One region of the Tumebacillus lipolyticus genome, then DNA from elsewhere that is predicted to be linked to it. Evidence: a T-box and tRNA genes for the amino acid it is inferred to sense, from the RefSeq annotation. Region 1 holds a T-box; the other holds one or more tRNA genes.
What was found. A T-box is a leader RNA that pairs with one kind of tRNA and senses whether it is charged. The one in region 1 lies ahead of ileS (isoleucine--tRNA ligase), so its partner is inferred to be a tRNA-Ile.
Positions count from the first base shown of each region.

Region 2: it has a tRNA-Ile gene. The T-box ahead of ileS (isoleucine--tRNA ligase) is inferred to sense a tRNA for this amino acid. The anticodon was not compared.

Region 1 covers NZ_JBHUIO010000008.1:1,327-12,716, reverse strand. Annotated here, with positions in the region: gene ACFSOY_RS12430 (LodA/GoxA family CTQ-dependent oxidase) at 1-1,537, opposite strand, end outside; gene spoIIGA (sigma-E processing peptidase SpoIIGA) at 1,913-2,884, shown strand; gene sigE (RNA polymerase sporulation sigma factor SigE) at 2,927-3,649, shown strand; gene sigG (RNA polymerase sporulation sigma factor SigG) at 3,717-4,496, shown strand; gene ACFSOY_RS12410 (YlmC/YmxH family sporulation protein) at 4,608-4,892, shown strand; gene pgeF (peptidoglycan editing factor PgeF) at 4,997-5,749, shown strand; gene ACFSOY_RS12400 (YggS family pyridoxal phosphate-dependent enzyme) at 5,799-6,485, shown strand; gene ACFSOY_RS12395 (cell division protein SepF) at 6,501-6,959, shown strand; gene ACFSOY_RS12390 (YggT family protein) at 6,964-7,245, shown strand; gene ACFSOY_RS12385 (YlmH family RNA-binding protein) at 7,259-8,041, shown strand; gene ACFSOY_RS12380 (DivIVA domain-containing protein) at 8,148-8,648, shown strand; T-box leader at 8,709-8,967, shown strand; gene ileS (isoleucine--tRNA ligase) at 9,019-11,390, shown strand, end outside.
Region 2 covers NZ_JBHUIO010000008.1:239,096-250,485, forward strand. Annotated here, with positions in the region: gene ACFSOY_RS13660 (CoA transferase subunit B) at 1-353, opposite strand, end outside; gene ACFSOY_RS13665 (CoA transferase subunit A) at 384-1,076, opposite strand; gene gerPC (spore germination protein GerPC) at 1,249-1,476, opposite strand; gene ACFSOY_RS13675 (hypothetical protein) at 1,618-1,842, opposite strand; gene ACFSOY_RS13680 (spore germination protein) at 1,849-2,094, opposite strand; gene ACFSOY_RS13685 (Hsp20/alpha crystallin family protein) at 2,182-2,679, shown strand; gene ACFSOY_RS13690 (hypothetical protein) at 2,715-2,939, opposite strand; tRNA gene ACFSOY_RS13695 (tRNA-Ile) at 3,052-3,128, opposite strand; tRNA gene ACFSOY_RS13700 (tRNA-Phe) at 3,137-3,212, opposite strand; tRNA gene ACFSOY_RS13705 (tRNA-Glu) at 3,232-3,308, opposite strand; tRNA gene ACFSOY_RS13710 (tRNA-Thr) at 3,314-3,389, opposite strand; tRNA gene ACFSOY_RS13715 (tRNA-Ala) at 3,392-3,467, opposite strand; tRNA gene ACFSOY_RS13720 (tRNA-Leu) at 3,474-3,558, opposite strand; tRNA gene ACFSOY_RS13725 (tRNA-Gly) at 3,593-3,667, opposite strand; tRNA gene ACFSOY_RS13730 (tRNA-Lys) at 3,707-3,782, opposite strand; gene ACFSOY_RS13735 (aminotransferase class IV) at 3,861-4,682, opposite strand; gene pabA (aminodeoxychorismate/anthranilate synthase component II) at 4,667-5,254, opposite strand; gene ACFSOY_RS13745 (anthranilate synthase component I family protein) at 5,251-6,660, opposite strand; gene ACFSOY_RS13750 (RsmF rRNA methyltransferase first C-terminal domain-containing protein) at 6,846-8,234, shown strand; gene ACFSOY_RS13755 (U32 family peptidase) at 8,361-10,868, opposite strand; gene serS (serine--tRNA ligase) at 11,254-11,390, shown strand, end outside.

The DNA of each region.
Region 1 (11,390 bases):
CATCCATCACCTTCTGGTAGTTCGCTTCGCTCAACACGTGGTTGGGCACGCGCGCCGGCCAGAAGGTGGGGAGGTACTTGTTGATCTTGGGCTCGTAGCCGGAGCGGCAGCTAGCCGTATCTGTCTGCCAAGGCACGGCCATCCATCTGGTCAGATCCCCGGGCAGACTGCCGCCGCTGAGCGGGCCTTGCGGGCTGAGGGCGATCTCCGGCGTGAGGACAGGACCGTAATCTTCCGTTCGCCCGCAATCGTCCGCGTGCTTGATCCGCAATGGGGCGCTATAGAGGGAGGCGATGCGCAGCGGCCATGTGGCTTCACATCCCGGATGAAATGCGCCGCCGAGCGTCCACTCCAGTGCCGCTTCATCGAGGGCGTGAGGGCGTTTGTCGATCGGCAGTTCCTCAAGCGTTTCGACCGGAGTGGAAACTTCTGCATTGTCGGCGATAAAATCGCCCTGCGCCCATCGCTTGAGCCATGTGTATTGCAAGTGGGTCATCGCCAGCCAGTTGCGCGGGTTGTTGGCCGGGATGTCCATCCCATCGCCATACATGGGCGGCCAGGCGTCTCGCTCCATCTTCTCGTAGCTCGGGTGGCGAAACTTTTCAAAAATTTCTTCGCGGAGCGGTCGATTTGCCGGCGATGGATCGGCCAGATGTGCGAGCAGATCTGGGTTGAGGAAATCCCACGGCGCTCTGTAGCCGAACTCTTGGTAAAATCCCTCGTTCACCCACTGGGTCGAGGAGAAGCGCTGTAAGATCGGCAAGATATGTTTGCGGAACGAGACCTGAATCGGCTCCGGGTTGAAGGAGTGACCCACCTCGTAGGCGACATCGTACATCGACACGATGCCGGCGATGCCGGGCGCGTAGTCTGGCGGCGCGACGATCACCCAGGCAGGCTCGACTTCGATTGGAACGCCTGCGATCACCACCTGTGCGCAGACGGGGCCGTCAGACGTATCATCATGCCAACCGTCGTTGTTGGCAAACGTGTAGACTTCGTTTCCACCCGGAGCGCTCGAATGGCCGAATCCGCCGAGCACCAACAGATGGCCATCCTCATCTGCGCGGATCTCTCCGAGGTTCACCTGCTGATCGAGAAAAGTTCCCGTATCAAAATGAGCGCGTTCGTTCGGTCTGCTGACGGTGCGCGAGCCTGGGTCGATGATCAGCTTTTTCCGCTCCTCAACCGTTTGCAGATTGGCGTTGCGACGATTGGAGCGAATCCCTTCGGCTGCCGGTATGTCGAGCGCAAGATCGAAATCATACCAAGCCGCTTTTTTGTTGGCGAGGTGTACGCTCCAACTGATCGAATCGAGATCTGGATCGCTCATCTTCAGCTCGCGCACCACCTTCCCTTCACTGTCAAGACCATAGATGCGAAATTTGGCCGCCTGTCGTTTGATTCGGCCTTGGGTATCTTTATAACCGGACTGTGGAGTCGGCATGATGCCGGGTACCTCGGGCCCGATAAAATATTCTTCAGGGCTGTTCCCGACGCGTGCTATTCCGATCGCGGGATGGATTCTACATTTCACTATTTTTTCAGATTGCAATTGAATAAGCCTCCCTTATATTATTCGACACAAATTTACATTTAAAATATGTCACAAAGCTGGGAAAATGGCTAGTCTTTTTAATTAAGTTTTTTATAAACTTTCAGAAATGTGGAGGAAAAGCGAACACAGCTGCTGCTGAGCGATCGCTGCTCAATCGCCAACCGGCAGTTCGCGTGGCCAGATTTTCGCTGTGATCTTCCCGTCCGAACCGCTCGGCGGTCAACGAGGAGTGGGCAAAGGCGACCGGGAGGCAATACTCGGATGCTGTCGGATTATTTTGTGAGTCAGGTGTCAAGTTCTGACACCCTCTGCAATAGACTTGTACTATACTGATGGCAATCGGCGAACCTTTTGGTGGTGAGTAAATTGCCCGTCATCTATCTGGATGTTGTCTGGTTGATCAATTTTGGTTTGGACGGGTTCATCCTGTTTGTGACGGCCTTTTTAGCGCGCCGTCAGCTCTCATGGTGGCGGACGATCGGCGCGTCTGCTATCGGAGCTTCCTATGCGCTTACATTGTTTTTTCCCGCCCTCTCTACCCTCTTAACGTTCTTTTGTAAACTGCTTTTTTCCATCGTCATGGTCTGGGTAGCGTTTCGACCGAAAGGGCTGTTCGACATTGGCAAGATGCTCGGCCTGTTCTATCTCGCTTCCTTCCTGACAGGTGGAGCGGCTTACGCGGTCAACAGCTTTTTTGGCAGCGTGTCGATGCAGAACGGTCTTTTGCTGATGGAAGGAAGTGCGGTGTGGCATCAGCAGACGAAGCTTTGGCTGTTGCTGCTGGCCGTTCCGTTGACTTGGCTGCTCGGCAAAGGCGCGTGGAACCGCTTGACCAGAAGCAAGCAGCGCGAATTTAATTTTTGGGAAGTAGAAGTTCGATTCGATCAGGAATCGATCGAGTTCGTTGGGCTGTTGGATACGGGAAACGCGCTTGCCGATCCCCTGTCGAGAGCTCCGGTGATGGTGGTCGATTGGGAGTTGTTCACCGACTATCTGCCACCTGCGCTGGTCGGTGAATTTCGCCAAGGCGGGGACATCTCGCTGTCGATCGGCGAGTTGGAGCTCGATGAAGGATGGCAGACAAAATTCCGCTTGGTACCCTATCGCGGCATCGGCGGAACGATCGGGATGCTGCTTGCATTCCAACCTGATGCGGTCGTGCTCAAACGCCAAGAAGTGCGTCATGCGTGCTCGCGCGTCCTGATCGGGCTCAACCCGAAGGCGCTGGCGTCAGACGGCTCCTACCGTGCGATATTACATCCGGCGATGTTAGAAGATCGGCTGGAAGAAGAGGGTGAGTGGAGCTTGGGCAGTGCTGCGAGCTGATGGTGGGAGGAAAGGAGAAGATCGCATACTATGAAGTTGCCATTGCCACTCAAGATGCGTCTGCAAGCTCGCATCTGGTTCTTGAATCTCCTGTTCAAGATGGGGGGAACTCCGGAGGAGATCTATTATGTTGGGGGCAGCGAAGCGCTCCCTCCGCCGTTGACACGAGAAGAGGAAGAGTATCTGCTCGGCAAGCTGCCGACCAAGGATGAGGGCGTGCGCGCCGTCTTGATCGAACGCAACCTGCGGCTTGTCGTTTATATCGCACGCAAGTTTGAAAATACGGGAATCAACATCGAGGATCTCGTTTCGATCGGCACGATCGGGCTGATCAAGGCGGTCAACACGTTCGATCCGGAGAAGAAGATCAAGTTGGCCACCTACGCGTCGCGCTGCATCGAAAATGAGATCTTGATGTTTCTGCGACGAAACAACAAGATCCGCTCCGAAGTGTCGTTTGACGAACCGCTAAACGTCGATTGGGACGGCAACGAACTGCTCCTCTCCGACGTTCTGGGCACGGAGAATGACACGATCTACCGGAATATCGAGGAGCAGGTCGATCGCAAACTGCTCTACAAGGCGCTAGAAAAGCTGACCGAGCGCGAGCGCAAGATCATGGAGATGCGCTTCGGCCTGACCGATGGAAAAGAGATGACACAAAAGGATGTGGCAGACCTGCTCGGCATCTCGCAATCGTACATCTCCCGCTTGGAAAAGCGCATCATCAAGCGGTTGCGCAAAGAGTTCAACAAAATGTTGTGATGCATATTTCTCCCTCCCCTGGTAATACTGTCTACAACCGTGGCGGACATCATAGGGAGGGAGCAACATGAAACGTAACAAAGTGGAAATCTGCGGAGTCAACACAGCCCAACTTCCCGTTCTGACCAACGCAAAGATGCGAGAGTTGTTCGTGAGTCTACAGTCTGGCACGCTGTCTGCCCGGGAAGAGCTGGTCAATGGCAATCTGCGCTTGGTGCTGTCTGTGATTCAGCGTTTCAACAATCGCGGGGAGTATGTGGACGATCTGTTTCAGGTCGGATGCATCGGACTGATGAAGGCGATCGACAATTTCGATCTCTCCCAAAATGTGAAGTTTTCGACCTATGCCGTTCCGATGATCGTTGGCGAAATCAGGCGGTATCTGCGGGACAACAACCCGATTCGCGTCAGCCGAAGCTTGCGAGACATCGCCTACAAAGCGTTGCAAGTCCGTGACAGCCTGACCAATCAAAACCTGCGCGAGCCTTCGATCGTGGAGATTTCACAGGCGATGGATGTGCCAAAGGAAGATGTGGTGTTCGCTTTGGATGCGATCCAAGATCCGGTCTCGCTGTTCGAACCGATCTATCATGATGGCGGCGATCCGATCTATGTGATGGATCAGCTGTCCGATGAAAAGAATCAAGATACGCTGTGGGTGGAAGAAATCTCGATTCGCGAAGCTTTGCAAAAGCTGAACGAGCGGGAAAAGCGCATCTTGTCCATGCGGTTTTTCGAAGGCAAAACACAGATGGAGGTCGCGGAGGAGATCGGCATTTCTCAGGCACAAGTGTCGCGGCTGGAAAAGGCGGCCATCCATCATATGCACAAGTTCATACGAACCTAAATAGATCGCACGAAGTCGCGCCGGCAGAGCGCGACTTTTATTTTGCCCATATTTTGTGTGCCAGACATATATATAAGTAGGCCAAACCGCAAGTGGGGAGCGAATGCCTAGATGATGAAGATTTCCGAACTGCAAGCCAAAGATGTGGTGAGTATCTCGGACGGGAAGCGGCTCGGCCAGGTCTGCGACCTTGACATCGACATGGAAAACGGGATGATTCGAGCGATCATCGTGCCGGTGGGCGGACGATTCTTGGGGATGTTCGGCAATTCACAAGATCATGTGATCCCGTGGAGCTCGATCATCAAGATCGGCGCCGATGTGATTTTGGTCGACCTTCGCTCCGAGCCGAACTATGTGCCGCCAAGCTCAGGCTCAAGTTCTGGCGGATACTGACGAAGAGGGATTTCATTCTTGTTTGCGCGATAAGAATGGAGTCCCTTTCGTTTTTGAAAGCGGTTGTGGTACGATTTGGTGGATACGACGAAAGGGTGAGAGCTGTGAGCAATAAGCGAATCGTCGCTTCATTTACCACTCGACAGGGCGGAAATCTTGGTCTGCATGTCGGAGATGATCCGTTGCGCGTGATCGAGAACCGCGCGCAGATCGCAGAGCGGATCGGAGTTCCGCTCGATGATTGGGTCGCGGGCGACCAGGTGCATGGCGCGACTGTCACCGTCGTCAGAGCGGAGCATCGCGGTCGAGGGGCTCGCGAGCAAAAAGACATGCTGCCGGCGACAGATGCGCTGATCACAGACGTTCCGAATCTTGCGCTGAGCACCTATGCGGCAGACTGTGTGCCGATTCTGTTCGCCGATGAAAAGCGAGGGGCGGTCGGCGTTGCGCATGCCGGGTGGCAAGGGACGGTCGCCAAGGTTGCGGCGAAGACGGTTCAGGCGATGCAGGCGGAGTACGGCTCTGATCCCGCTCAGATCATCGCGAAGATCGGGCCGTCGATCGGACCTTGTTGCTATGAGGTGGACGAACCGGTGGAGCAAAGAGTGCGCGCCTCCTTTGGCGACCTTGCAGACGAGCTGTTGACTCCGAATGAGAACGGGCGGTGGCAATTCGATCTCTGGAAGGCGAATGCGCTCGCGCTGCTCGAAGCGGGCGTGCAGTTCGATCACATCGTGCGGGAAGATCGCTGTACGAGCTGTCAGGTCGATACTTATTTCTCCCATCGAAAAGAGTGCGGAAAGACGGGAAGACATGCGGGAGTTATCGCGCTGTTGCAGGAGAACGAGGGTTGCTGAGCGTATATATACCTATTGTGTATCGTACGCGACGCGTCAGGAGGAGATCATGGTGTATCAACAGCGGCTTGCTGAACTGAAAGAACGCATTGCGCAGGCATGTGCTCGCGTCGGCCGTGATCCGCAAGAGGTGACGGTCGTGGCGGTCACGAAGTATGTCGGCGTAGAGGAAACAAAAAGTTTGATCGAGGCAGGACAGTATGACCTCGGTGAAAATCGGATACAGGTCGCCGCTCCGAAACTGGAAGCGATTCCGGAAACTGCTGGGGTGCGCTGGCATTTTATCGGGCAGCTGCAGACCAACAAGGTCAAAGAGGTGCTCGGGCGCTTTTTCATGATCCATTCGCTCGACCGCCCTTCGCTCGCACAGGAGATCGACAAGCGGGCGTTGGCTGCCGGTCTCACAGTTCCATGTCTGATCCAGGTCAACGTGTCGGGTGAGGAATCGAAGGGCGGATTTTCTCCTGCGGAGCTTGCGGACTTCCTGCTGGTTGCTCGCGAGATGCTCGGGATCGAAGTGCGAGGTCTGATGACGATGGCTCCGATCGCTTCCGATGGGGAAGCGGTGCGCTCTGTGTTTCGTCAGCTGCGCGAACTTCGCGATGATCTGCTCACGCGAGGCATTTTGCCGCCGACGGCGAAAGAGCTTTCGATGGGGATGTCAGGAGATTATGAAGTGGCTGTCGAAGAGGGGGCGACCATCGTTCGCATCGGCAGCGCGCTGGTCAAACCATAGCGGAGGTGGGGGACGATGTTTTCAAAAGTATTGTCATTTCTCGGCTTGGTCGATGAAGAGCCGCGGCAGGAGAATCGAGAAGAGGAGCATGAAGAGCAGGCGCATCAAGCGCAGTCTGATGGAGTCGTGCCTTTGAAGCGTCAGGGCACGGTCGTTTCTTTGCACACGCAGAAGCAGGTTCGGGTCTATCTGGCCGAGCCTGAAAAATATGATGATGCGCAGGCGATCGCCGACCATCTGCGCAACCGCCGACCGGTCGTCGTCAATCTGCACAAAACATCGCATGAGACGGCAAAGCGAATTGTGGATTTTATCAGCGGTTGTACGTATGCTTTAAATGGGACAATGCAGAAGCTAGGCTACAACATCTTCTTGTGCGCACCAGAAAACGTGGACATTCAGGGCACGATTTCGGATCTGATTTCGGAACAGCAGCAAGAGCAGCCGACTCATAATAAATTCCAATCGAGGTGACCGAATGGTTTATCAAATCATCAGTTATGTGTTGCTGGCGATGAAGTTTTATACATATGTGCTGATCGCCCGCGTCTTAATGTCTTGGGTACCAGATGTGGAGCGCACATCGTTTGGCCGTGTGCTGTACAGGATCACAGAGCCATATTTGGGGATCTTTCGCCGGTTCATTCCGCCGCTGCCTCTGGGTGGCGGGTATATGGACTTTTCGCCGATCATCGCGATCTTCGCCTGGTCGTTTGTCATTGAGGGCGTGGCGATCGTCTTGAAATGGCTGTTCCTATAACGGGGTTATTTGCATGAATCGACAAGATGTGATGATGCATTATCGGCCGCAGGAGCGGCCGTTTGTCGACCGCACGATCGACTTAGTGGCGCGGGTCGATCAACGGCAAGCGCCCGTTTTGACCGATTTTCTCGATCCGAGGCAACTGAAGATCGTCGAGGCGATCGCCCATACCGCATCCGAAGTGTCGCTATTCCGATCTGGCGGGCATGAGCTGGCAGAACGGCAACGCGCATTGCTCGTCCCTTCCTATTGGGTGCCGGAGACGGATGAGTTTGAGCTGTCTTTTTTGCGGTTTTCAACGATCGGCGACCACGGGAAGCTGAAGCATGGGGATTATCTGGGCGCGTTGGTCGGCCTCGGCCTGAAGCGCAGCAAGCTGGGGGATCTCGCTGTGCATGATCAGGGGTGCGATCTGGTGACGACGAAGGAGATCGCCGACTATATCCGCCTCTCGCTGTCACAGGTCGGGCGATCTGCCGTTCAGGTGCAGGAGATTCAGGGTGAGCAGTTTGTCGCGCCGCAGGTGGAGTATCAGGAGAAGGAGTTCACCGTGATGTCGCTGCGCGTGGATGCGGTTGCTGGCGAAGCGTTCGGCCTGTCGCGCAGCAAGGTGGTCGACCCGATCAAAAGCGGCAAGCTGCAGCTGAACTGGCAGGTGATCGACAGTCCGGCGACGGCGGTGGAGGAAGGGGATGTCATGTCTTTGCGCGGTCATGGGCGCGCAAAAGTTTTGGCGATCATCGGCCAGTCGCGAAAGGGTAGGACGATATTAAAAATCGGCAAATACCTTTGAGTTGTGGCAGGAGTTCCTTATTTCCCGTCGAACTATTTTTGAAGAACTATGGCGAATTTTGGCTCTTTTTTTGACTTATTTGAAAGTACAGGAGGTCCCGAACAGCATGCCTTTGACTCCGCTTGATATTCATAACAAGGAATTTGGCCGTGCATTCCGCGGGTATGATGAAGATGAAGTCAATGAGTTTCTTGACCGTGTCATCAAGGACTATGAAGGTTTGATTCGCGAGAACCGTGACTTGGAAGAGAAGTTGGCGACGATGGAAGAGCGCCTCTCCCATTTTCACAACATCGAGGACAGCTTGTCGAAGTCGATCATCGTGGCGCAGGAGACGGCAGAAGAAGTAAAATCGAACGCCCGCAAGGAATCGCAGTTGATCGTCAAAGAAGCGGAGAAGAACGCCGATCGCATCCTCAACGAAGCGCTGGCGAAGTCGCGCCGTGCGACGATGGAACTCGATGAGCTGAAGAAGCAGGCGGCCGTGTTCCGCGCGCGCTTCCGTTCGCTGATCCAAGTTCAATTGGAGCTGATCGACAGCGAGCAATGGGATGAGATTTTGGACAGTAAGACGATTCGCGTCGGAGAAGACAAACTGGAAGTATAGGCTTGCTTTTGTTTGACAATGCTAGATCTAGTGTCATATAATGACTGAAAAATTATCATATCCTTGACGTTGATCGGGAAGAGTACCTCGTGAAGTCCTTTACAGCGAACCGGGTTTGGTGTGAGCCGGGAAAGGGGAAGCGAGGGAAAATCACCCGTGAGTTGTGTGCCGAACGCCTTATTGCAAGCGAATGCTTCCGACAGGTCAGTAAGCAACACCGCCTTGCCCTCGTTACTGGGCAACAGAGTGGTCATGGCTTTTTTGTCGTGACAACTAGGGTGGTACCACGGAAGATACTTAGAAGTCTCTCGTCCCTGTTTTGGGGATGAGGGACTTTTTTGATTGTCAAGACTACATTGGAGGGAAAACGATGGAGAAGCCAGACTATAGCAAAACGCTCAATCTGCCAGAGACCGAGTTTCCGATGCGCGGCAATCTGCCGCAGCGCGAACCGTTGATGCAACAGAAATGGGAAGAGATGGACCTGTATGCGAAAGTTCAGGAGATGCAGCAGGGCAAGCCGAAGTTCATCTTGCATGACGGACCTCCCTATGCGAACGGGGATGTTCACACCGGACATGCGCTGAACAAGATTCTGAAGGATATGATCGTCAAATCGAAGACGATGGAAGGTTTTGATGCGCCGTACGTTCCGGGCTGGGATACGCATGGCATGCCGATCGAGCATGCGATCATCAAGAACAAGGGCATCAACCGCCATGAAGTGCCGGTGACCGACTTCCGCGAGATGTGCAAAAACTATGCGCTCGATTTTGTCGAGCGTCAGAAAGGGCAGTTTAAGCGTCTCGGCGTGCGCGGCGATTGGGAGAATCCGTACATCACCTTGCTTCCAGAGTATGAAGCCCACCAGATCCGCGTGTTTGGCGAGATGGCGAAGCGCGGGTACATCTACAAAGGCTTGAAGCCGGTGCATTGGTGCGCATCTTGTGAGACGGCGCTGGCAGAAGCGGAAGTCGAATATGCGGATAAGAAGTCGCCGTCGATCTATGTGAAGTTTGCGGTGAAAGATGGCAAAGGCGTGTTGCCAGAAGGCTCGTTCATCGTCATTTGGACGACGACGCCGTGGACGCTGCCCGCCAACATGGCGATCGCGCTCGGTGCCGATTATGAGTACAGCCTGCTCGATGTGAACGGTGAGCAATTGCTGGTGGCAAAAGAGCTGGCCGAAGCGGTTCTGAAAGCTGCCGGAGTGGAAGGCGAACCTGTGGTGATCGCATCCTATCTCGGCAAGGATCTGGAGCGAGTGGTTGCACAACACCCGTTCCTCGATCGCGAGTCTTTGGTGATCGTCGGCGAACATGTCACGCTCGACTCCGGCACAGGCTGTGTTCACACAGCGCCAGGCCACGGGATGGACGACTACATGGTGGGGCTGCAGTATGAACTGCCAGTGCTCGCACCGGTCAACGCACAAGGTAAATTTACCAAGGATGCAGGTCCGTACGAAGGGCAGTTCTATACGAAGGCGAACAAGCAGATCATCGAAGACTTGCAAGCGAGCGGTCATCTTTTCGCTCATGCAGATATTGACCACAGCTATCCGCACTGTTGGCGCTGTAAGAATCCGGTGTTCTTCCGCGCGACCGAGCAGTGGTTCGGCTCGATCGACAAATTCCGCGATCAACTGCTTGAGCAGATCAAACAGGTCACGTGGAGCCCGGAGTGGGGCGAAGTTCGCCTGCACAACATGGTCGCAGATCGCGGAGATTGGTGCATCTCTCGCCAGCGCATGTGGGGCGTGCCGATTCCGATCTTCTACTGCAACGACTGCGGAACGGAGATCATCAACGATGAGACGGTCGATAAGGTTGCCAATCTGTTCGCGGAGCACAGCTCTCAAGTTTGGTTTGAGCGAGAAGCAGATCAGCTGGTACCAGAAGGTCTGACCTGTTCCTGTGGCGGCAAATCGTTCCGCAAAGAGACCGATACGATGGATGTTTGGTTCGACTCTGGCTCTTCGCACATGGCGGTCGTAAACGCGCGCAAGGAGTTGCAGTGGCCGGCCGATCTGTATCTGGAGGGGTCTGACCAGTATCGCGGTTGGTTTAACTCTTCGCTGTCGACCGCAGTCGCAGTTCGCGGCCAAGCTCCCTATAAGATGGTTGTGTCTCATGGCTTCATGTTGGACGGTGAAGGGCGCAAAATGTCGAAGTCGCTCGGCAATGTTATCGACCCGCTCAAAGTGATGGAACAGGTCGGTGCAGACATCCTGAGACTCTGGGTGGCATCTGTTGACTACCGCTCCGACTTCCGCGTTTCGGATGCAATCTTGAAACAGGTGGCAGAAGTGTATCGGAAGATCCGCAACACGTTCCGCTATCTGCTCGGAAACTTGAATGGGTTTGACCCGAAACAACATGCTGTTCCAAAAGAGCAGTTGTTGGAGATCGACCGCTTTGCACTGAATAAGTTTGAACAAGTTCGCAAGCGCATCGTAAAAGGGTATCGTGACTTTGATTTTCATATCGTGTACCAAGAAGTGAACAACTTCTGCACGGTCGATATGTCCGCCTTCTACTTTGATGTTTCGAAAGATCGCATGTACACGGTGGCTCCAGACGCGCTTGAGCGCCGCTCTGGACAGACGGCCATGTATGAAATCCTCGTCGGTTTGACCCAGCTGGTCGCTCCCATCCTGTCGTATACGGCAGATGAGGTATGGCCTTTCGTACCTGGCACGACTGAGGAAAGCGTGCAGTTGACCCAGTGGGAAAATGTGGA
Region 2 (11,390 bases), 240 kb from region 1:
ATCATCCAGTTGGCCAGGTCGCCAGCTGCCGATACTTCCATCGCGCCGAGAATCGCGATGTCGATGTGACCGCCGCGGATCATCGCGAACGATTCTGCCGAGGAGAAAAACGCAGCGCCTGGGATCGCGGTCACCGTCTCCTTCCCCGCGTTGATCAGGTCCGCATCCACTTCTGCATCGGACGGGTATGGCCCGATGCCGAGCAGACCGTTTTCAGATTGCAGGACGACGTTTAAGCCCTCCGGAATATGGTTGGCCACCAAGGTCGGGATGCCGATGCCGAGGTTGACGTAGAAGCCATCTTGAATTTCTTGCGCTGCACGTTGAACGATTTGGTCACGAGTCAATGCCATTGTAAGCTCCCCTTTCTGCTCCGTTCCCGATTACCCTTGACGAGTGGTACGACGTTCGATGCGCTTCTCGAAATTGCCTTGGACGACGCGCTGAACGTAGACGCTCGGGGTGTGGATTTGATCCGGATCAAGCTCGCCGACTTCGACGATCTCCTCAACTTCTGCGATGGTGATCTTGCCTGCTGCTGCCATCATCGGGTTGAAGTTTTGGGTGGTCTTGCGGTAGATCAGGTTGCCCATCTTGTCCGCTTTCCACGCTTTGACGATCGCAAAGTCTGCTTTCAGCGGGTATTCGAGGATATATTCTTTGCCGTCGATCACGCGGGTCTCTTTGCCCTCTGCGATCGGCGTGCCGACTCCGGCCGGCGTGAAGAAGGCGCCGATGCCAGCACCGCCCGCACGGCAGCGCTCTGCCAGCGTCCCTTGCGGCACCAGTTCCACTTCCAGCTCGCCGGAGAGGAATTGGCGCTCAAACTCTTTATTCTCGCCCACATAGGACGCAACCATCTTTTTGATCTGCTTGTTTTGCAACAGAAGTCCCAGACCCCACTCGTCCACACCGCAGTTGTTGGAGATCACGGTGAGATCCTTTACGCCTTTGTCGCGCAAGGCGATGATCAGGTTCTCCGGAATGCCGCACAGGCCGAAACCGCCTGCCATGAGCGTCGCGCCGTCGTGAATATCTGCAATCGCTTCTTGTACACTGTCATAGACCTTGTTAATCACGGTAGTACCTCCTTATGTATGTCCCTGAATACTCAGAACTTTAGGGCTGGTAAGCGCTTTCGACACACCAAGTATGATTTCGCTATCAAGTATAATTCTTCCTTCCTCCCTATCATAGCTGAAATCGAGCCGAAATGCCAAAGAAACTGCCTGAAAAGTGCGGGCAGTTTCATCTCGGTGAACCTGGCATCTCAAAGGGCATGTTTTCTACTGCTTCCTCGTCGAGCGGCGCGATGATCCCGATGTTCATCGTGCCGCTCATCTCTTTGATGTGCAGGGACTGCACCTGATAGACCAGCTTCCTAATCTTCGTCACACCCTGTTGCTGGGCGATTAGGCGCCTCATCAGTAGGTTCTCCTCTTCCAGCGCTTCGATACGCCTTTGCAGTTGGCACATCGCCCCCCATACGTCCCACTCCACCCTGATCACCACGATTCTTTCGCTTCGGCGTCACAACCCAGTTTTTTCCGATGTTGATCATGCTGTCGCTGAGCTCACCAACCTTCAGCTCTTGTAAGTCAAAGCGCACTTTCATCTTCATCGCGAGCTCCACGCTTTTTTCTGCTGTACAAAATCGACCTGATCGCGATCGTCAACCTTCGATTGATAGAAAACCTGATTCGTGTTTCCCATCACCTCGCCCATGCCTTGGTTCATCCGTGACTTGGCCCTAAGCCCTGTCTTGATGCTCGGCCCAATGTTGACGAAGGAGCGATCGACGGTGTTGACTTTCACATTGCCCACATGAATCTCCACTGGCATCCTGCCTCACCTCACAAGGGATGGAAGTTTGGTGATCGAAGTGTCGCGGCTCGGTGCATCGATCCGATCGCGGTCATCGATCTTCGACTTCACGCGCTTCTGCTCGTTGCCATCTCCGATCAACTGACCATAGCCTTGGTTGTATTTGGAGTTGTTTTTCCAATCGTTCAACAGATTCTGTCCGACGTTCATCGCCGAAGCGTTTTCGATGTTGTTCACTTTGATGCTGAAGATGTTGATCGTAAAAGACATCGCAACCACCTCTTCGCTCTCATGTTGTTACGCTATGTGAGATGGGCGCATATGGTGAATGGAAGGCGCATCGAAGGAGGGAATGCGATGAAGAACTCCCGCTCTTTTGGCAAATGGGAATCGCACGCGCGGCAGTTCTTCGGGGATGATTTTTGGGAGGATATGCTTTCGGTATTTCCCGATGAAAATGCAGAACCTACAACATATGAGGAAGCAGCACCACCAGCGCCCGCACAGAGGGCAACCGCGCCTGCGGTGGCGATGTATCGAACGGAGCGCGAAGTGATCGTGCATGTCGAATTGCCAGGTCTCCACAACCTCGATGCGGTCGATCTCTATGTCGAAGGTAACCACTTGGTGGTGAGCGGTCAGATGCCGCGTCGCTTCCCTCCAGAACAAACTTTGGTATCAGAGCGATTTTTCGGGGAGTTCCAACGCGCCATTCCACTGCCCGACCGGGTCGAAGAAGACCAGATTCGCGCTCGGTATCACAACGGTCTGTTGGAGATCACCTTGCCGCTCATTCGCAAACGACCGAATGAATCGAAGAAGCGGATTCCGATTCAGCGCAACCCACCACCATAAAAAATCGCCGGGAGCGAATACCCGACGATTTTTTACTAAATTATGCTCGTTTTCATGACGGGCGCATCGAGCGCGTCGCTGTCCTGAATCATCGTCGCACCTGTAAACATTCCGTTGCCATCTCCGTTCGCTTCCCCTGCGCCATAGTTCTGTTTGGAAAGCCCATTCCAGTCGGCCACGAGCAGAGGGCCGATGTTGACATATCCTTTGTCAACGTTGTTGACTTTGAACGCCATGATGTTGATTCCACCGATCGGCACCTATCCTTCCCCCTCTCCGTTATCAACAACGTATGCCAAAACAAAAAAGCGGTGTCATGAGACACCGCTTTCAAACGCATTTCTTATAGGCTGAACCCTTGTACAGCATAGATGGTGGGCCCAAGAAGATTCGAACTTCCGACCTCACGATTATCAGTCGTGCGCTCTAGCCAACTGAGCTATGGGCCCAAAAAACATGGTGGCTCGGGACGGAATCGAACCGCCGACACGAGGATTTTCAGTCCTCTGCTCTACCGACTGAGCTACCGAGCCAAAATCTGTAGAAGAAACATGGTGACCCGTACGGGATTCGAACCCGTGAATGCCGCCTTGAAAGGGCGGTGAGTTAAGCCGCTTCTCCAACGGGCCAAACGTGGTGCCTTCAACCGGAATCGAACCGATGACCTCATCCTTACCATGGATGCGCTCTACCTACTGAGCTATGAAGGCGCTGGTGGAGATAAGCGGATTCGAACCGCTGACCCCCTGCTTGCAAGGCAGGTGCTCTACCAACTGAGCTATACCCCCAACATCTGGTGCGGTCGAGAAGACTCGAACTTCCACGGGGAAACCCCACACGCCCCTCAAGCGTGCGCGTCTGCCATTCCGCCACGACCGCATGTCGATCTGTGCTGCTGATCAAGTTGTAAAAATGGAGCGGAAGACGGGATTCGAACCCGCGACCCTCGCCTTGGCAAGGCGATGCTCTACCCCTGAGCCACTTCCGCACGTGAGACTGTCGACATCGCGTCGACCATCTCGACTGATGGTGAGCCATGAAGGACTTGAACCTTCGACCCACTGATTAAAAGTCAGTTGCTCTACCAACTGAGCTAATGGCTCGTGTTTCGCCAGTGTTGCGGCGGCGACAAGAGATAATATATCATGCTGAGTGGTAGAGTGCAAGAGGGTATTTTAAGATTATTTCTGGAAAAGCGATTTCCATCTGCTGATCAGCTCTCGCGTGATCGGCCCGACCTGCCTGTCACCGATCGGCGCTCCTTCGACAGAGGTCGCCGGGAGCACGCCGACCACCGACGAGGTGGTAAACGCTTCTGACGCATGCGCGATGTCGGCGAGCGTCAAGCGCCTCTCCCGCACCGGAAGCTGTCTCTTGACCCAATCCCGCGTGATGCCCGGCAGGATGCCAGCGTCGAGCGGCGGGGTGCACAGTTCGCCATCGATCACAAAAAAGAGGTTGCTGACCGCCCCTTCTGCGATCGCCCCATCGCTCGTCAATTGAATCCCTTCGGCAGCGCCGCGCAGCTCCAGCTCGCGATAGGCGAGCAAGCTGTTGAGGTAGTTGAGCGTCTTCGCCCGCACTGGCGTCTCCGGCGAGCTGCGCACCGTCTCCAGCACGATCAGGTCGCGCCCGCTGTCTGGCGGCAAGACCAGCTCCTTGACATAGATGACCAGCGTGGGGACGCTGCAGCTCTTTCCGCTCGGGCCGAGCGCTCCCACGCCGCGGGAGACTGTCAGCCGCACGTACGCTTCCTCCAGTTCGTTCGCCTGCACCGTCTCATGGATCGCCCGTTCCAGCTGTTCATCGCTCCAGGGAATCGGAATGCCCAGCCACTCTGCCGACTCGCGCAGCCGGCAGACGTGCTCCTGCCAAAACACCGGAGCGCCGCCTGCGGTGCGCATCGTTTCAAACAGCCCTGCCCCGTACAAAAAACCGTGATCCAAGACGGACAAGCTCGCCTGTTCCAGCGGCAGGACGCGATCGTTTAAATAGACGAACATGAGAGCCCCTGCCTTTCGAGGAAGTTGCGCAGCATCGCCTTGCCATGTTCGGTCAAGATCGCCTCCGGATGGAACTGAACCCCTTCGACAGCCAGCTCTTTGTGGCGAATCGCCATGATCTCCCCCGCATCTGTCCAAGCGGAGATCTCAAAACAGTCGGGCAACGTTTCGCGCTCGACGATCAGCGAGTGGTAGCGACAGACGTTGAGCGGAGAAGGCAATTGATGAAACATCGTCTCCCCGTCGTGCTCGATGCGCGACGTCTTACCGTGCATCAGGCGCTCCGCTCGCACGACGTTACCGCCGAACGCTTGGGCGATCGACTGATGGCCGAGGCAGACGCCGAGCAGCGGGATTTTTCCGGCAAAAGCGGTGATCACCTCAAGCGACACGCCCGCTTCATTCGGCGAGCAGGGCCCGGGTGAGATGACGATCACGCGCGGGTTGAGCTGTTCGATCTCCTGCACCGTCACCTCATCGTTGCGCTTTACGACCAACTCCTGTCCCATCTCGCCTAAGTATTGAACGAGGTTGTAGACGAAGGAATCATAGTTGTCGATCATCAGGATCACAGGCGTTCTCTCCCCTCGCTTGCAGCTTGTTCCGCATTTTCGATCGCCACCCACAGCGCTTTCGCTTTGCGCATCGATTCATGGTACTCGCGCTCCGGCACCGAGTCGATGACGATGCCCGCTCCCGCCTGCACATAGCCGACGCCATCTTGCACCTGCAAGGTGCGGATGACGATGTTCAGCTCCATATCCCCATCGAAGTCGATCCAGCCGATCGAGCCGGTGTACAGACCGCGGCGGGTCGGCTCCAACTCCTCTAAGATCTCCATCGTGCGAATCTTCGGCGCGCCGGTGATCGTGCCGCCGGGGAAGGTCGCGCGGATCACATCGAATGCGTCCCTGCCACCATGCAAGCGGCCGCGCACGTTGGACACGATATGGAAGACGTGCGAATACGCCTCGATCACCATCAGCTCGTTCACTTCGACCGAGCCAAACTGACAGACGCGACCGAGGTCGTTGCGCTCCAGATCGACCAGCATGATATGTTCGGCGATCTCTTTCTCATTGCTTTTTAGCTCTTCCACCGCGAGCCGATCCTGTTCCTCTTCGCCTGTGCGCGGGCGAGTTCCGGCGATCGGTCGGGCGTTCACTTCCCCTGCGAATAGGTTGACCAGCAGCTCCGGCGAGCAGGAGACCACCTGCAGCTCTGGAAAGTGCAGATAGCTCGCGTAAGGCGAGGGATTGATCTGGCGCAGGTGCTTGTAGATCTCATAGGGTGCTGCGCCGAGCGTGCGCCCTTGCCGCATTGACAGGTTCACCTGAAACACGTCGCCGCGCGAGATGTATTCTTGCACTGCGGTGACCGCCTGTTCGAACCCTGCTTTGGTGAAGGAATAGCTCCAGTCCTCCGCTGCAGAACGCGCAGGAAAGTCTGGCACTTGCGACGTGCCGTTTAACAGCTTGTGCTCCAACTCCGACAGCGCTGCTTCCGCTCGGGCCACTCCGTCCGCTCGGTGCAGATCGATATGGGCGATCAGGTGTACGACCTCGCGCCGATGGTCGATCACGCAGAGCTGGTCGACAAAAACAAAATACAGGTCTGGCGTCCCGAGGTCGTCTTGGCTAATCGTCGGCAAGCGCTCAATATAGCGCGCCGTGTCATAGGCGAGAAAGCCGACAGCCCCGCCGCGCAGCTTCGGCAGTCCGGGGAGGTGTGGCGCGCGAAACTCGCGCATCTTCTCCCGCAACAGATTGAGCGGGTCGCCGCTCCACGCTTCCCGCTGCTCACCCTGCACAAAGACAGCTTGGCCATCTTTGGCGGTGAGCACTGCGAACGGAGCGCCACCGACGAAAGAAAACTCGCCCATCTTGCCCGATTCTAACAAAAAGTGATGCGGGCCTTGCCAGCCCAAACGCTCATAGATCGCGGCGGGGTCGAGGTTCAGCCCCTGATAGGTGCGCATCACAGGATACAGGCGGTATCCCTGTTCCCGATAGGTTTGCAAAATAGTAGTATCCAAGCGTATGCTCCCCCTGATCATTCTCTACGCGAATTGTAGTATATGTTCCCCTTCACTTGCAATGAAAATTGCCTTTCTCCGTGGTAAGATATAGTCCTGAAAACATTCCTGGCCGGGAGCTGATATCCTTGACAACCGATCGGACACCCTATCCTGACGCCTTTTTATCTCGCATGCGAGATTTGTTGCAAGCGGAGTATCAACCGTTTTATGACACGTTTTCCCTTCCTTCCGCCCTCGGGCTGCGGGTCAACACGCTGAAGACGAGCCGCGAGCGCTTTTTGGAGCTCGCTCCCTTTCAACTGCAAGCGGTGCCGTGGGTCGAGGAAGGATTCTATTATGAAGCGTCAGATCGACCTGGCAAACATCCCTACCATGCGGCTGGCGTCTATTACATGCAAGAGCCTTCCGCGATGTCTGTCGCCGCTGTGCTCTCACCTGCGCCCGGCGATCGCGTGCTCGACCTCTGCGCCGCACCGGGCGGCAAATCGACCCATCTGGCCGCACAGCTAGGAGGCACTGGGCTGCTCATCGCCAATGAGCCCCATCCGCAACGGGCGAAGATCCTCTCCGAAAACATCGAGCGCTGCGGCGTGACCAACGCGCTGGTCACAAGCGAAATGCCCGACCGTCTGGCGGAGCGGTTTCCCGCCTTTTTTGACAAGATCTTGGTCGATGCCCCTTGCTCTGGGGAAGGGATGTTTCGCAAAGATCCGGACGCCTGCGGTGAGTGGAGCCCCGAGCATGTGACCGGCTGTGCGCTGCGCCAGCTCGACATTTTGCAGGCAGCCGCTGCGATGCTTCGCGCTGGCGGCACGCTCGCCTTTTCGACCTGCACGTTTGCGCCGGAAGAGAACGAAGGGCTGATCGAAACGTTTTTGCGGCAACATCCGGAATTTGAAATCATCGACATACACACGTTCGAACATTTCGCACCAGGACGGCCCGAGTGGACATCAGGCGGGCGACCCGAGCTGGCCAAGACGGCGCGCCTCTGGCCGCATCGCCTGCGCGGGGAGGGGCATTATGTCGCCCATCTGCGCAAGCGCGATGGTGAACCGGCTCCGCGGAAAAAGGAGAGCAAGAGCGTGCGGCTTCCAGCCGATGTGATCAGCAGTTACCGCCAGTTTGCCGAAGCGACGTTGCGCCGAGTGCCGGAGGGCGATTATCTGCTGTTTGGCGACCACCTCTACCTGATCCCGAGCGAGCTGCAACATCAGCTAAAAGGGCTCAAGGTGGTCCGTCCAGGCTGGCATCTGGGCACGCTGAAAAAAAATCGCTTTGAACCAAGCCATGCGCTCGCGCTCGGACTGCGTGCCGAAGAGATCCTGCACACCGTCTCGCTGGCTGCTGACAGCCAGGAGATCAGGCAGTATCTGCGCGGGGAGACGATCAGCATGGACTGCGCCAAAGGATGGGTCGTGCTGACGGTGGACAACTTCCCCTTAGGCTTTGGCAAACAGTCAGGCGGCACGATCAAGAACCACTATCCGAAAGGGTTGCGCTGGCTGTCCTGACCCGTGGCGTTCCCAACGCTAATCCTCACGAACCTGTGCTCTCTTTCCACGCGAAAGGAGGCTGCCGAGCATGATCGACAGCCTCCTTTTTCTTATCGCCAGCCTTTGGTCGCTTGCCTCAGGCAGTTATCCTCTTGTGATCCCCGTCTTGGTCAGCTGACCGCGCGTGACGCCGAGCTGGTTGGTCGCGTTGAGCGTCCGCCAGACGTGCGTGCCGGTCACTTCCCCTTCCAGCGCTTGGCGGTACAGCTTCAGCACCTCCTGCACGCGATCGCCGTCCTCTTCGAGAAACTCGACGCGATAGGTGTTCACCCCGTACTGCAAAAACTCCTTCAAAAACTCGGCGCCCGACTGATCGACCGCGTTGTAGACGGTGTTGCGGCAGCCTGTGTCGACGCGCACCGGATGCTCAAAATCGACGCGGTCGCGCAGCGACACGCGATGCTGCTCACAGACCTGTCCGCAGTTGGTATAATCGGTGCCTTCTGACAGGAAGGTCGCGTAGACGCAATGCTCGGTGTGGAACATCGGCATGTGCTGGTGGATGACCACTTCGACTTTGCTCGCATCAGACTGGGAGAGCAGGTCGACCATCTGCTCGGTGTTCAGATCGTAGGAGGCGGTGATGCGGCTGATGCCCCGTTCGAGGAACAGGCGAGCCGCTTTGTGGTTGGCGATGTTCAAGGAGAAGTCGCCGATCAGCTCGATGCCCTCCGGCCGCTCCTGCTCATAGAAGTAGAGCGCCCCCGTGTTGCGGATGAGAATCCCGTCCGGCTTCGCTTTGATGATGTTCAGCAAGATCCCCCGCTCGCCAGGCATCAGGATGCGCGGTGTGGCCAGCGCGATCTTCTTGCCAGCCGCGCGCGCCACTTCGACCGCTTTCGGATAGTCGCGGACAAACTCAAAATCTGCGTAGATGTAGTCCACATCTGTCTTCCCCGCCGCTTCGATCTGCTCAAGCGAGCGGCAGAGCGCGATCAGATTGGCGGTGTCGCCCGTCGCCGGATCGACCGCCACCGTGTCTTCATAGACGTCGAGGTCGCGCTTTTGATAGGTGCGCGGCTCGATGCGCAGCTTGAGCAGCTCTTCGGCCGCCACCCGTCTCATCCGGTTCAATTCGGACATCGGGACGATCAGATCGCCGTCGAGGTCGAGATGCAGATCTCCCAGATAGTACACCGTTCCGCCGAGACGACCCAGCTGGTCGCGCAACACCTCTTCGTTCAGCGGGCGCTTCATCGCTGTCTCCACCGCTTTTTCAGAGGCGACAGTCACCGTTTTTCCCGTGTTCACATCTGTCCAGATGCTCACCAGCGGCTCGCCGAGACGGCCGTGTACGGAGACATCGACCGGGAACGTGCGATACGGCTTCTCCGTCTCAAACGTTTTGCGCAAGCGGCGATCCAGCTCCGGATCGGAAGTGCGCCACACCTTATCGCCCACCTGAACCCGATGCAGATCGACATCGTTTCGGCCCATCACGATCTCGTACAGACCGCCTTCGACCTTGCCTTCGATCTTCTGCCCTTTGATGCGAATGTCATAGACGCGTCCGCCCTCTTCATCCTGCGTCGGATCGCCTGCGTCAAACACGATTCCATCCCCGCGCTTGAGCGGTGCTTGCAGATCGATCAGCAGCGCATCGCGGTACACTTTTTTCACCTGCCCGAGATAGACGCCGCGCTTCTTGGGGAAGGTGCCGTCGACCAGCTGCTTGTGGTTGGTGCCCGACAAAAAGCCGTGCGTAAAACCGCGCGAAAAGCTCTGCTCCAGCTCCTGAATGTCGATCACGTTCGGATCGTACTGCTCCCCAGCAAAATAGGCGTCGATCGCTTTGCGGTATTTGGCGACCACATTGGCCACATATTCGGCCGACTTCAGCCGCCCTTCGATCTTGAACGAGGTCACTCCCGCCTCGATCAGCTGCGGCACCAGTTCGAGCGCCGCCAGATCTTTTGGCGACAGCAGATAGGCGATGTTGCCCATCTCTTTCTGCTCGTTCTCCACGATCATGTCGTACGGCAAGCGACAGGCTTGGGCGCACTCGCCGCGGTTGGCAGAGCGCCCGCCCCACATCTCCGACGTGAGGCATTGGCCGGAGTAGGAGACGCACAGCGCGCCGTGGACGAACACTTCCAACTCCTTCTCCGTCTCCGCAGAGATCTTCTCGATGTGCTTGAGCGAGTTCTCCCGGCCGAGCACGACGCGCTCCAGATCATACGGCTTGACAAAATCGACCGCCTCCGCGGAGGTGATCGTCATCTGTGTCGAGCCGTGGATGGGGAAATCGGGCGAGATCTCCCGGATCAGCTTGACCAGGCCGAGGTCTTGGACGATCACTGCGTCCACGCCAGCATCGATGCAGGCATCGATCAGCTCTTTCGCCTCTTCCATCTCGTTTTCGAAGACGAGAATGTTAAACGTCAAGAAGCCCTTCACGCCATACATATGTAAAAACTCCATGATCGCCGGCAGTTCGTCCATCAGGAAGTTGTGCGCTCGAGCGCGCGCGTTAAACTTCTCCACGCCGAAGTAGACAGCGTTTGCCCCGTTGGCCACCGCCGCCCGCATCGCTTCCCAATTCCCCGCAGGCGCAAGCAGTTCGATATCTTCACGACTCAGGTCTTTTTTCATCTATTTCATCCTTCCTGTTGCTAGCTCTCTTCATAGCGTATCTATTGTACATGTTTTCCCGAAATGGCGAAACAATCGCTGGGAAAAAGAATAACCGTTGTCATTTCATAGCATCCTACCGTATAATAGAAAAAATCAAGTTCAGAGCGGAATTATACCGGTGAAGAGCATCCAACTCGGAGGTGTCTGTGACCGGGGTCGATCTCGTGTGGATCGTCCCTCTAAGCGGACCGGGTACTGCCCGTTACAGCAGTGCGAGAGGATCAGATTTTCGCTCGGCCTGAGGGCCGATCGAGTCTGATCAAATTGGGTGGCACCGCGAGACAGCGCTCCTCGTCCCAACAGGATGAGGGCGCTTTTTATATTGGGAAAAGGAGTGAGGATCATGTTAGACATTCGTTTGATTCGCGAAGAGGCGGAGCGAGTTCAGCAGATCGCGCAGCAAAAGGGCATCGAGATCTCGATCGCCGACCTGCTGGCGTTCGACAAGGAGCGCCGCACCATCCTGCAGGATCTGGAGCA